Regions from separate parts of the Rhizobium lentis genome, predicted to be linked through region 2. Evidence: riboswitches for the same ligand, from Rfam matches in the RefSeq annotation. Region 2 holds a riboswitch; the other holds the start of a gene.
What was found. A riboswitch is a leader RNA that binds a small molecule or an ion and turns the genes downstream of it on or off. The one in region 2 is predicted to bind cobalamin.
Positions count from the first base shown of each region.

Region 1 (6,372 bases), 1.5 Mb from region 2:
CCAGGGGGATGACGGTGCGCGCCGCGAACTGATGGCCGCTCTGGAGCGCAACGGCTGCAACAGCGAGAATTTCTATGCGCCGTCCGAGCGCAGCGCCAACGATCCCGCCCCCAGCATCGAGGAACAGGCGATGCGCGGCGACACTTTCATTCCACTCGGCGGCGGTGAAGAGTTCGATCCGCGTTACGGCCTGCCACAGGCCGAGATGCTTTCACCCGTCAGCACCATGTGCGTGCGCAGCTGCGACGGCGGCTTCTTCCCCATCAGCTCGAACGCCACCTCGGTCGATTTCGGCCGGGACGCCGAGACCTGCGCCAAGATGTGTCCCGGCATTGAAACTGAGCTCTTCTACCGCGATGTGACCAGCACCGAAGCCTCCAACATGATCTCGGTCGCCACAGGCACGCCCTACAGCGCCATGAAGAACGCATTCGCCTACAAGAACCGCGCACCCGGCGAGAAAAACGCCTGCGCCTGCAATCTCACCGCCTATTATGATGAGATGCGCGGCAAACAGGCACTCGGCCAACCGCCGCAGCAGGGCTCGATCACCACCATCCGCGCCAAACCGTCGGCCAAAGATGGCGCGGCAGCCTCGCCGCCGCAGCCATCCGTCCCGGAACGTCCTTACGACCCCACGCAAAACAAGGTCCGCCAGGTCGGCCCGCAATTCCTTGCCGGCGACCAAGGCACGATCGATCTTGCCAACCCGGCAACGCCTGGCCCACAGCCCCAGCAGCAATGACTGCGGCATCAACGTTCCCTTCGTCCCCACCCATCGTGAAAGACCAGTTCTTCCAGCGGCAGCCTTTGCCGCCAGCCTTTGGCTGCGAGCTCGGGCTCGTCGTAAAGCCGCTCGACGAAGCCAGCGCAGAGCCAGGCGACTACCTCGATATGATCGGGTATGCCGAGAATCGCTTTCAGGTCGTCCTCATGAAAGATGCTGACCCAGCCGATGCCGACGCCTTCCGCTCGCGCCGCTAGCCAGAGGTTCTGGACGGCGCAGACGGTCGAATAGGAATCCATGCGCGGATTGTGGGTGCGCCCGAGCACCACGCTACCGCTGCGTGTCGGATCGCAGGTCACGCATATGCCGAGTGGCGCCTCGACAATGCCTTCGAGCTTCAGCGCCCGGTATGCCTGCCGCCGCTCGCCTTCGAACAGCAGCGCCGCCTCCTCATTGGCTTTCATGAAGGCATCGCGCACCCGCGCCCTGACCTCGGCACTTCGAACCATAATGAAATTCCACGGCTGCATGAAGCCGACAGAGGGCGCGTGATGGGCAGCCGTCAGCAGCCGCTCCACGACATCCTCCGGTAAAGGATCGGGCTGAAACTGGCTGCGCACGTCCCGCCGCGTCATGATCGCGTGATAGACGGCCTCACGTTCCGCCATGGAAAAACCGGATGCCGCCGAAAGGCCATCCTCGTCAAAGGGTCGCATCGTCAAATCCCCAACAACGCAACCGCCCGCCGTCCGCGCGGGTTGGGTCTATCTTGCCAGGCCGGTCTTCTGACTTGGCGTCATCCGTCTGCCGCAGCCTTCCCGGCCAGAAGCCAGTGGCAGATGAAGCGGCAGGCGTCGGCCTTACAGCGTTGGGCACGTCCCGGTCTTGCACCGGATTCCCGATTCTCCCGCCGGAAAGCGGGCACCTGACGGCGCATCTATTTCAGGAAAGCGGCGCGGCGGCAAGTGTGGGCAGACCGAGCTCGAGCCGACGTCGAAAACAGATTATCGAGGCGGATCGCCGACGGGCGGAGCCCCGCTCGGCGATGTGTCGGGTGTGGAGGGGAATAGCCTGCGCGTGCCTAGGCATCCTTTTTTACTTTATGATTTATTCACACATCAAATACACACTGCCTTTGCGCGTTTTGGGTTGCAACTCTGACATGGGCATGAATGCTCGTGATGTAACCGTCAGCGTGGATGCCCTGTTGATACGCCGGTCGCGAATATGCTGGACCGAGCTGCAATTCCAGGCCCCGCGAATGCTTCGATTTTTGAGAACGATGCCCCTGACAGCCAAGCTGGCGGCGATAATCGTTGCCGTCAATCTCTGCGGCATTTCCGCTTTCGCCACCTACACATGGCTGTATGAAACCCAGGCCCTGATCGACGGCGCCAAGGCAAACTGGTCCAAGGATGCGGAACAATTTGCGTCCGTGGCCGCCGGGGGCGTCAAATGGGGCAAGGCGAACGCCGTTCGCGAGGCTTATTCGCTGTACCGCGACGACCCCTCGCTCGACCTTGTGCAGTTTGCCGCCTTCAACGCGGAGCCAGCCACCGTCGATGTCTGGACACGCGATGGCATTTCCGGTCTGCCCACACCGGCCGATCTGGCCAAGCGGCTCAACGCGAAGCCCGATAAAACGACAATCTACGACGGCGAGATATCCGCCGACTTGGTCACGATCATCGCGCCGCTGCCGTTGGACAAATCAGGCAAGACAACCGGCTACATCGTCACGAACTGGTCTGTCGAAAAAATCGCTTCGGAAGTCCGCCAGAAGGTTCTCGTTTCGCTGCTCACGCAGTCGGTCATCACCGCCCTCGCCGTCATCGCCTTTCTTCTTGCCATGCGCAGCCTCGTTGGCCGGCCACTCAGGATCCTCAGCGAACGTATCGGCGCTTTGCAGAAAGGCGACCTCGCCTCCCCCGTCACCTACAAGGAAAATGGCGACGAAATCGGCTTTCTCGCTCGTGCGCTGGAAATCTTTCGTCACGAGGCGATCGCAAAGGTCGAAAGAGACCAGGCCACTGCCGAGCAGAGCGCCTCGTTCGACGCTGAACGGGCCCGCAACGCATTGTTGACGGAAGAAGCCAGCAACAGGCAGCGGCTGGTGATGACCACCCTTGCGAACGCATTGGAAAAGCTTGCCGCCGGCGACTTCTCGATACAGCTTGCCGATCTCGGTCCTGAATTCGATAAGCTGCGGCAGGATTTCAACAACATGGTCCAGGCCGTCGCGGCGGCGCTGACAGAGATAAAGATAGCTTCCGTCGCGGTTGAAGGCGGGTCGAGCGAGCTGGCCTCCTCGGCAGATCAGCTCGCCAAGCGGACCGAACAGCAGGCGGCAGCACTGGAACAGACCGCCGCCGCGCTGGATGAAGTGACCACGACGGTAAAGACATCGTCGCAGCGCGCTGAAAACGCCGGACAATTGGTCGAAGAAACGAAGCGCAGCGCTCACATCTCGGCGACGGTGGTGCGCGACGCGATCGGAGCGATGGACCGGATCCAGACTTCCTCCAGCCAGATCGGCCGGATCATCGGCGTCATCGATGAAATCGCCTTTCAGACGAACCTGTTGGCATTGAATGCCGGCGTCGAGGCCGCGCGCGCCGGCGAGGCGGGCAAGGGTTTTGCGGTTGTCGCGCAGGAAGTTCGGGAACTCGCCCAGCGATCGGCGAACGCGGCAAAGGAAATCAAGAACCTGATCAATGTTTCGGGCCAGGAGGTCGCCGCGGGCGTCGGGCTGGTGAACGAGACCGGCGATGCTCTCCTGAAGATCGAAGAGCAGATCAACCGCATCAGCGACAGTATCGCCTCCCTCGTTCAATCCTATCGCGAACAGGCGACCGGTCTGCAGGAAATCAATGGGGCGATCAACCAGATGGATCACGCGACGCAGCAGAACGCGGCGATGGTTGAAGAAACGAACGCAGCCTGCCAGGAACTGCTGTCACAGGGACGCCAGCTGCAGGATTCGGCCGGCCGCTTCGTCGTCGGCGCGCCTGGGGCAAGCCAGCCCAAGCCCGTTCAGCCGAGCGCCCGTCAAGCACGTCCAGAATCGAGAGCCGTCACGCCGCGGCATGCAGGAAATGCCGCCCTTGCCGCTTCTCCCGGGGCCTGGGAGGAGTTCTGACGTCGTCCTCGCCCGATAGCCTTATTTCTCAGCAACTGATCACAGGAAGGGAACAGTTATGAAGAGAGTTGTGACCGCATTGCTTTTGGCCTCTGCCGCATTCGCTGCGCCCATGGACGTATCGATGGCAGAGGATGCCAAGCTTGCCCCGATCGCCGACTACGTGAAGAGCGACGTGAAGCCCTGGCTGAACGATCCCACCATCATCGAGGCCATCAAGGCGCAGGATGCTGCCAACGCCAAGCTGAGCGAGGCCGACATCGAGGCCCTCGACAAGAAGTGGCGCGCCGAGGTCGATGGCTCCGACCACTCGATGATCGATGGCGTGCTCGGCAATGCGCTGTCGAAATTCCTACAGGCGAAGAAAGAAGCGTCGGGCGGCAAGATCACCGAAATCTTTGTGATGGACGCAAAAGGGCTGAACGTCGGTCAAAGCGACGTCACTTCCGACTATTGGCAGGGCGACGAGGCGAAATTCCAGAAGTCCTACGGCGCCGGCAAGGATGCCGTCTTCGTCGATGAGATCGAAAAGGATGAATCGACCCAGACACTCCAGTCGCAGGCAAGCGTCACCATCTCCGACGAAACGGGAACGCCGATCGGCGCCGTCACCATCGGCGTGAACGTCGACGCCCTCTGATCTGAAAAGCCGCGTTTATCGCGTCAATTAAAGATCGCATTGCCCGGAAGCGGCACGCCTCTGGGCGACACGCGCTGTGTTTTCAGAACTAAAGGCCTGTGATCAGTTGCGATCAATGACGTTGCGCACAGTGCCGGCGGCCAGTCGATGCGCCGCGGAGCTCACGAAAGCCTGCAGATTCCCAAATCGCCAGAGATGTGCCTCTTGAGGTGTCGGCGAATCAGAAGGCACCAAAATGGCACGTCGTTATGCGTTGCTGCGTTGATCAATGGAAAGGATCAAAGATTTCCTGCCTGGCCGTGGAGGCCACAACTACGCAACTCGACACAGAACTCTACAAGGCCCGGCATCTCATCGAGAACTTCCTCGCAAAGCTCAAACAGTACCGGCCCATCGCAACCCGCTACGACAAGCGCGCAACCAACTTCCTCGGCGCCATACAACGCCATCATTCTCCTTAGCTGATCACAGGCCCTAGCCATAGCATAAGCCTGGCCCTGCGAAACGCGGACTCGGAACCGCCTTCGCCGCTCTGTCTCTTTGTTTGAGCGCTGGTTTTTTCTGTCCGCTAAGCGCTTTGTGCCCGCGTACTTTATTCAAACTTCTATCATGCGTAGATATTAACGATTAACCACAACCTACGATAAATAAGAGCGGGCGGTGGCGTCAGCGCCATCCTAGGCTATTGTCGGATCAACCGAAGGTAGATTCACCGGCTTTAGGAAACACGCTCCCGGCGTGGTACACGGCGTGTGATGGCCTACGGCTTCGATCAATCGCATACAGCAGGAGGCTTAGATGGACCCTTTGACAGTCACGCTCGGAGATCAGATCGCGGCGCCGCGCGGCGAAATACCAGTCGGAACCAGCATGCAGTCGAACCAGTGGGCAATCAGCGCAAACGAGTCGTACGTCCTTGTGATGCAGACTGACGGAAACTTGGTGCTGTACCAAGTCGCAGGGCCGCCACCTGTAGCTAATTCAAGCTTCCAGGGTTTTCCGTACTGGGCGTCGGGAACAAGTCTTGGCGTAGCCGCTCGCTTCGAAGTGCAGACCGACGGCAACCTGGTCATTTATGACGGTTCAGATCTGTTATGGGCTTCCAACACAAACAACGCCTCACCGGGTTATCTGACAGTCCAGGTCGACGCCAACCTGGTCTTCTACGACACTTCGGGCGCGGCGTTCTGGGCGACGAACACGGCTGTCGATATTCCGGCGTTGATGCCAAGGCTGGAGAATGGGGCAACCGGCCGATTCGATTTCTTCAACGTCTCCGCATGGCACAGCCTCAATAATGAAGGCGACAATGGCGCCACCCCGACGGTCACCATGAACTCGAGCACCCTACTGGTTCAGGGCGGCTTCCAGTGGGATCACTTTCCGATCGGATCAGGCGAAGGCTCCATCAGCATCGAAGTCGCGCTGTCAGGTCCCCTCACATGCGTGGTGACGGCATCGGTCATTGGCGCGCCTTTCTCGGAAATCGGTTTCTCAGCGTCGGGCACCTGGCAGGCGACATTCGGAGACGAACCGGTGCTGACCTGCAGCCTCGACAACGGCTGGTGGGTGAAAATTACCAATTTCAAGGGCGGCGGAAGCTGGTATCCGGGCGTCGAGATCGATTTCTCGGATAACCAAAGCCTCTGCTTCGAGAACATGTCGAGCGACACCGCTTCGGTCGGCGTCGCAGCCGTGGCACGCCAGTTGGGCCCGAGACCGAAGGAATCCCGGATGGAGGCACGCAATGGCTGACACCCCCGGACACACAAGAGCGGCATTCGAACGAGTGCGAACGATTCGCTCGCGAATGCATGAGTTCGCTGATCCCAGCATTCTGCATGGCGGTGTGTTTCGCTGGCCACT
Region 1 is NZ_CP071454.1:4,368,596-4,374,967, forward strand. It holds gene J0663_RS21360 (DUF2865 domain-containing protein) at 1-745, shown strand, start outside; gene bluB (5,6-dimethylbenzimidazole synthase) at 754-1,443, opposite strand; cobalamin riboswitch at 1,486-1,671, opposite strand; gene J0663_RS21370 (methyl-accepting chemotaxis protein) at 1,989-3,866, shown strand; gene J0663_RS21375 (hypothetical protein) at 3,925-4,506, shown strand; gene J0663_RS21385 (hypothetical protein) at 5,305-6,261, shown strand.
Region 1: linked by a shared signal. The riboswitch ahead of bluB (5,6-dimethylbenzimidazole synthase) and the one ahead of nrdH (glutaredoxin-like protein NrdH) in region 2 are both predicted to bind cobalamin.

Region 2 (6,372 bases):
GCCTGGTGGAATTCCTGGTCGGTGAGGCGCAGCGGCGCACGCTCTTCTTCCGGCGCGAGCCGGTGCATGGTCATGCAGCGCCGCCACGAGGCGACGATCGGAGAACTCGCGGCAGCGGAATTGCGCTGCGCAGAAGTGTAGACATGCTCGGCATGTGCTGACTGTTCGTGCATCTGCTCCTCCCACGGAACTTCAGCATAGTCTGATGGAAACGCGCCCGGTTTGCAATTGCAGGCTTCGACGACCGCGCTCCTCTCACCCTGGGCGATCAGGGCATGATGCTGAAAAGTGTGAGCGATCTTTGCACCACACCCGCTCCGCTTCATTGATCTAGATCCGGGTTAGCATCTACTAGCGTGACAGCCAGGTCTCGATGCCGCGCGCTGCCGCCCGGCCGGTCGCAAGACAGGCGGTGAGGAGATAACCACCGGTCGGCGCCTCCCAGTCGAGCATCTCGCCGGCGACGAATGTGCCCGGCAGGGCCTTCAGCATGAAACCTTCATCAATGCCGCTCCAGCGGATGCCGCCAGCCGAAGAGATCGCCTCGGCGATCGGTCTCGTGTCGAGGAGCGGGATCGGCAGGGCCTTGATCATGTCGGCGAGATGCCGGGGATCGCTGCGATCGCGCTCCGGGGCGAGTTCGCGCAGCAGCGCCGCCTTGACGCCATCGATGCCGGCGCCCTTTCGCAGGCGGTTCGAGAAGCTTGATTTGACGTCCTGTCGCGCCAAGTCCCGCGTTAGTCTTTCGGCCGTCCGCCCCGGTGCAAGGTCAAGCGTCAGGACGGCGCGACCATGGCTTTGCAGCCGATCGCGCAGAGCGGCGGCATGGGCGTAAATCAGGCTGCCCTCGATGCCACTGCCGGTGATGACGAATTCGCCGGGAAAGGTGCCGGCCTCGGAGCTGGCGGTAACTGACTTTACCGGCTCGCCGGCGAAACGTTCTCTCAAACTCTCGCTCCAGCCGACGACGAAGCCGCAATTGGCGGGCCGGAAGGGGTCGATCTCGACGCCTCTTTCTGCCAGCCAGGGCAGCCAGCTCGCATCGGAGCCGAGGCGCGGCCAGCTTGCACCGCCGAGCGCCAGTAGAGTCGCATCGCAATGGACGACGCTGCGCCCTTGCGGCGTTTCGAAAACATAGCCCTCTTCGGCAAAACCGGTCCAGCGATGGCGGGTTCGCAGCGTAACACCCTGGCCCTCGAGCCGTCGGAGCCAGGCGCGCAGCAAGGGAGAGGCCTTCATCGTTATCGGGAATACGCGACCGGACGAGCCGACAAAGGTTTCGGTCCCCAACCCTGAAGCCCAATCCCTGATATCATTGGGCGTGAAAGCGTCGAGAGCTGCGCGCAGGCGCACAGAGGCCGTGCCGAAGCGTGTGACGAAACGGATGTAGTCCTCGGAATGGGTGATGTTGAGGCCCGATTTGCCGGCCAGCAGGAACTTGCGGGCGAAGGTGGGCATGGCGTCATAGACGGTCACCGCATGGCCGGTAAGCGAGATCCGCTCGGCCGCCGCAAGGCCCGCGGGGCCTCCGCCGATGATCGCAATCCGTTTCTGGTTCATGGATATCTTCGCCCGATTCCTGCTGGGGCAGTTTTGGCGCGAGGGCGGACCAGCCGCAAGGGCGCAAACGCGTCAGTGGTGCGCATGCGTGCACTGGCCGTGGTCGGCAAGCACCTCTATGACGCGGCATTGATCGACGCGGCCGTGGCCGCAACCTTCGACCATGATTTCCAGCTCGGCCTTCAGCGCCGTCAGGCTGCGGATACGCTGCTCGACCTCGATGAGGCGGGCCTTGGCGATGGCATCGGCCGAGGCGCAGGACTGGTTCGGATCATCCTGCAGGGTCAGCAACGTGCGGATCGCCTCGATCTCAAAACCGAGTTCGCGGGCGTGACGGATGAAGGTGAGCCGGCTGATATCCGCAGGCTCGAAGGCGCGCTGGTTGCCTTCGCTGCGGCTCGGCGCCGCGAGCAGACCGATGCTCTCGTAATAACGGACCGTCGGCACCTTGACGCCGCTCCGGCGCGCGGCTTCGCCGATGGTGATCCTTTTCATCATTTTTCCTCTTGCACCTCTAGTCACTAGAGGATGTAGGAGGGATGCTTCTATTTGGCAAGGAAGCGGATCATGGCGGAGACGAGCGAGACACGGTACCGGGTCGGCGGCATGGATTGCGCCGCCTGCGCGACCAAGATCGATGCGGCGGTCAGACGGGTGGCGGGCGTCGCCGATGTTTCAGTGTCGGTGATGGCGGGCACGATGACCGTCCGGCATGACGGCAGTGACCTCAAGGCGATCGAGAAGAAGGTGACGGGGCTTGGTTATTCCGTCTCGCCTTTTGCCGGAAGCGCAGCCCCTGTACCTGAACGCGGCTTGCATCATCATGATCACGGCGATCACGCAGACCACGACCACGCCAATCATGATCACGGTCATGAAGGCCATGGTTACAACCGCGCCCATGGCGAAAAGGAAATCAAAGGCCTGCATGGGCACGGCTACGCGCCGATGACCGGCACCTGGTGGCAGAGCAGGAAAGGGCGGTTGACCATTCTTTCGGGTGCAGCGCTCGTTGGCGCTTATGCTATCGGCCATGTCGTGCCGGCCGTCGCGCCCTATGCCTTTATCGTCGCCATGCTGGTCGGTCTGGTGCCGATCGCCCGGCGCGCGGTCATGGCGGCGCTATCCGGCACGCCTTTCTCGATCGAGATGCTGATGACGATCGCCGCCGTCGGCGCCGTCATCATCAATGCGGGAGAGGAAGCGGCAACCGTCGTCTTCCTGTTCCTCGTCGGCGAGATGCTCGAAGGCGTAGCCGCGGGCAAGGCGCGTGAAAGCATCCAGTCTCTAGCGACCCTGGTGCCGAAAACCGCGCTGCTCGAAGATAATGGGCAGATACGCGAGGTGCCGGCAGAAAGCCTCGCTGTTGACGCGATCATTATGGTTCGCCCAGGCGACCGCATCTCGGCAGACGGCATCATCGTTTCAGGCGAGATTGCGATCGACGAGGCTCCGGTGACCGGCGAAAGCACGCCGGTGCGCAAGGGCGTCGATGCCGTCGTCTATGCCGGTACGGTCAACGGCGATGCCGTGCTCAGGGTTCGCGTCACGGCAGCGGCCGCTGACAATACCATCGCTCGTGTCGTCAAGCTGGTGGAGGAGGCGCAGGAATCGAAGGCGCCGACGGAGCGCTTCATCGACCGGTTCTCTCGCTATTATACCCCCGGCGTGCTGGTGGTCGCCGCACTGGTTGCGGTCGTTCCGCCGCTGTTTTTCGGCGGTTCGTGGAGCGACTGGGTCTACAAGGGCCTTGCCATCCTTTTGATCGGCTGCCCCTGCGCCCTCGTCATCTCGACGCCGGCGGCGATCGCCGCTTCGCTGTCGGCTGGTGCGCGGCGCGGGCTCTTGATGAAGGGCGGCGCCGTCCTGGAAACGCTCGGCAAGGTGACGATGGTCGCCTTCGACAAGACAGGCACGCTGACCGAAGGCAGGCCCAAGGTGACCGACATCGTCTCCTTCGGATTGAGCAGAGCGCAGCTCTTGTCGCGCGCGGCCGTGCTGGAGCAGGGGTCCAGCCATCCGTTGGCGCTCGCCATCCTCAATCGCGCCAAGGCCGATGGTGTTCCCGTGCCGCCCGCCTTCGAACTGGAAGCACTGCCGGGCAAGGGCGTCCGCGGCAAGGTCGGCGGCGAGACGCTGGATCTGCTGTCGCCCTCCGCTGCCCGTGAGCGCGGCGCGCTGGACGGGGAACAGGAGGCGCGCGTCACCGCTCTAAACGATGAGGGCAAGAGCGTGTCGGTGCTGCTCGTCAATGGTGCTGCGGCCGGCTTGGTCGCCATGCGCGACGAGCCGCGCGAGGATGCGGTGGCCGGGCTCTCGTCGCTCAAATCGGCCGGTGTCAAGGCGATGATGCTGACCGGGGACAACAAACGGACGGCGGCGGCCGTTGCCGTCACGCTCGGGATCGACTGGTGCGGCGAGATGATGCCCGAGGACAAGCAGCGCGTCGTCGGCGAACTGAAGCGCGAAGGTTTCACCGTCGCCAAGGTCGGCGACGGCATCAACGACGCGCCGGCGCTCGCCGCCGCCGATATCGGCATCGCCATGGGCGGCGGCACCGATGTGGCGCTGGAAACCGCCGATGCCGCCGTACTGCATGGACGCGTCGGTGATGTGGCGCGAATGATCGCGCTTTCCAAGCGGACGATGCGCAATATCCTGCAGAATATCACCATCGCGCTCGGCCTGAAGGCAGTCTTCCTGGTGACGACGATCATAGGAATCACCGGGCTCTGGCCGGCGATCCTGGCCGATACCGGCGCCACCGTGCTGGTGACGATTAACGCGCTCAGGCTGCTTCGCGTAAAGATGTGAAGACCGTCGATTCGGGCCTGACCGAGAATTGAAATCGCGGAGCCGGTCGTCGGTAGGGCCGGCTCTCAGTTTGCTGACAAGTTCTCCTTCGTCATGCTCGGCCTTGTGCCGAGCATCTGACCACTGCAATTACCGGCAGAAAAACCTTTATGTTTAGACACTTAATTGACCGGGGCAGATCCTCGGCACAAGGCCGAGGATCACGTCGCGGGTGTTGCAATGGTTTGTTAGCGGCCTCAGACTCGGTCGCAGACCGGTTCTATCAGAGCCTTCTCCACAGCGTCTTTTCCGTAAGCTTTCGTTAGCCATGTTTTTCACAGGAACGCAGTGATTTCAAACAAGCCGTAACGCAATGCCCCAACCATCTGTTGACGCCATTTTGGATTCGCGTACTATATCTAGTGTTCAAGGTTCCTTCGATTCGTGAGGATCGGGGCTAAGACGGGAATACGGTGCGTCTCGCCATGAGGACGGGACAAGGCCGGAGCTGCCCCCGCAACTGTAAGCGGCGAGCAACTGTCCGATTTCAGGTCACTGAGGCATGATGCCTTGGGAAGGCTGGGGCAGGGTGCTTCGACCCGCAAGTCAGGAGACCTGCCTTGAACGAAACGTCCACGGGCGGGGTGTCCGGAAGGTCGCGTGCTTGACGGCGGAACATCCGCGCCTGTTACGCTACTCCGAACGTCCGCATCAGCACTTCGGGGTTTGAAGTCATGTCGAGAACATCAAGGCAGCCGCCCGCGCGTATCCTGCGAAGGATGCTATCAGGCGTTTAAAGCGCCAACTTTGCCAGATCATTATCAAGCGTTGCCCCGGACGCCACACGGCGCCCGATCCCAGTCCTGTGTCCTGAATCCATTGACATCACGAGGAAGATGATGAGCGTTACCGTTTACAGCAAGCCGGCCTGCGTTCAATGCACCGCCACCTATCGCGCCCTGGATCGCCTGGGCGTGGACTATGAGATCGTCGATATTTCCGAGGATGCCGAAGCGCTCGATCGCGTGCGCGGCATGGGCTACATGCAGGTGCCGGTCGTCGTTGCCGGGGAGAACCACTGGGCGGGCTTCCGTCCCGACATGATCAGCTCGCTCTCCTGATCGGAGAAAGGCGATGGGGCTGATCGTCTATTATTCCAGCCGATCCGAGAACACCCATCGATTCGTCGCCAAGCTCGGACTGCGCGCGGCGCGCATTCCCCTTGGCGCTGAAGCCATCCACATTCGCGAACCCTATGTGCTGATTTCGCCCACCTATTGCGGCGACGGCGGCCCAGGGATCGTAAAGGGGGCCGTGCCCAAGCAGGTGATCCGTTTCCTCAACGATGCGGAAAACCGCTCCAACATCCGCGGCGTGATCGCCGCGGGCAACAGTAATTTCGGCGAGACCTACGGGCTTGCCGGCGATGTCATCTCGAAGAAGTGCCAAGTGCCGTATCTTTACAGGTTCGAGCTTCTGGGAACCGCCGAGGATGTCGCCAATGTCAAAGACGGGATGGGACGATTTTGGACACGGGAACCAATTTGACGCGGGATGCGGGCGCAAAGCCGCTGAAGGCAGGGGAAACGCTCGATTATCACGCGCTGAACGCGATGCTGAACCTCTATGACGACGAGGGCAAGATCCAGCTCGACAAGGACCGCATGGCGGCCAGGCAATATTTCCTGCAGCATGTGAACCAGAATACGGTGTTCTTCCATAATCTCCGGGAGAAGCTCGATTATCTGGTCACCGAAGGCTATTACGAGGAGGAGGTGCTCGACCAGTATTCCTTCAATTTCGTCCGCGACCTGTTCGACCAGGCCTATGCCAGGAAATTCCGCTTCCCGACTTTCCTCGGCGCCTTCAAATATTACACCAGCTACACGCTGAAGACCTTCGACGGAAAACGCTATCTCGAGCGCTACGAGGACCGCATCTGCATGGTGGCGCTGACCTTGGCAAGGGGCGACGAGGCTCTCGCCCGCGACATGGTCGACGAGATCATTTCCGGCCGCT
Region 2 is NZ_CP071454.1:1,368,071-1,374,442, reverse strand. It holds gene J0663_RS06590 (helix-turn-helix domain-containing protein) at 1-173, opposite strand, end outside; gene J0663_RS06585 (TIGR03862 family flavoprotein) at 352-1,560, opposite strand; gene J0663_RS06580 (MerR family transcriptional regulator) at 1,633-2,055, opposite strand; gene J0663_RS06575 (heavy metal translocating P-type ATPase) at 2,128-4,374, shown strand; cobalamin riboswitch at 4,766-4,990, shown strand; gene nrdH (glutaredoxin-like protein NrdH) at 5,253-5,474, shown strand; gene nrdI (class Ib ribonucleoside-diphosphate reductase assembly flavoprotein NrdI) at 5,488-5,901, shown strand; gene nrdE (class 1b ribonucleoside-diphosphate reductase subunit alpha) at 5,880-6,372, shown strand, end outside.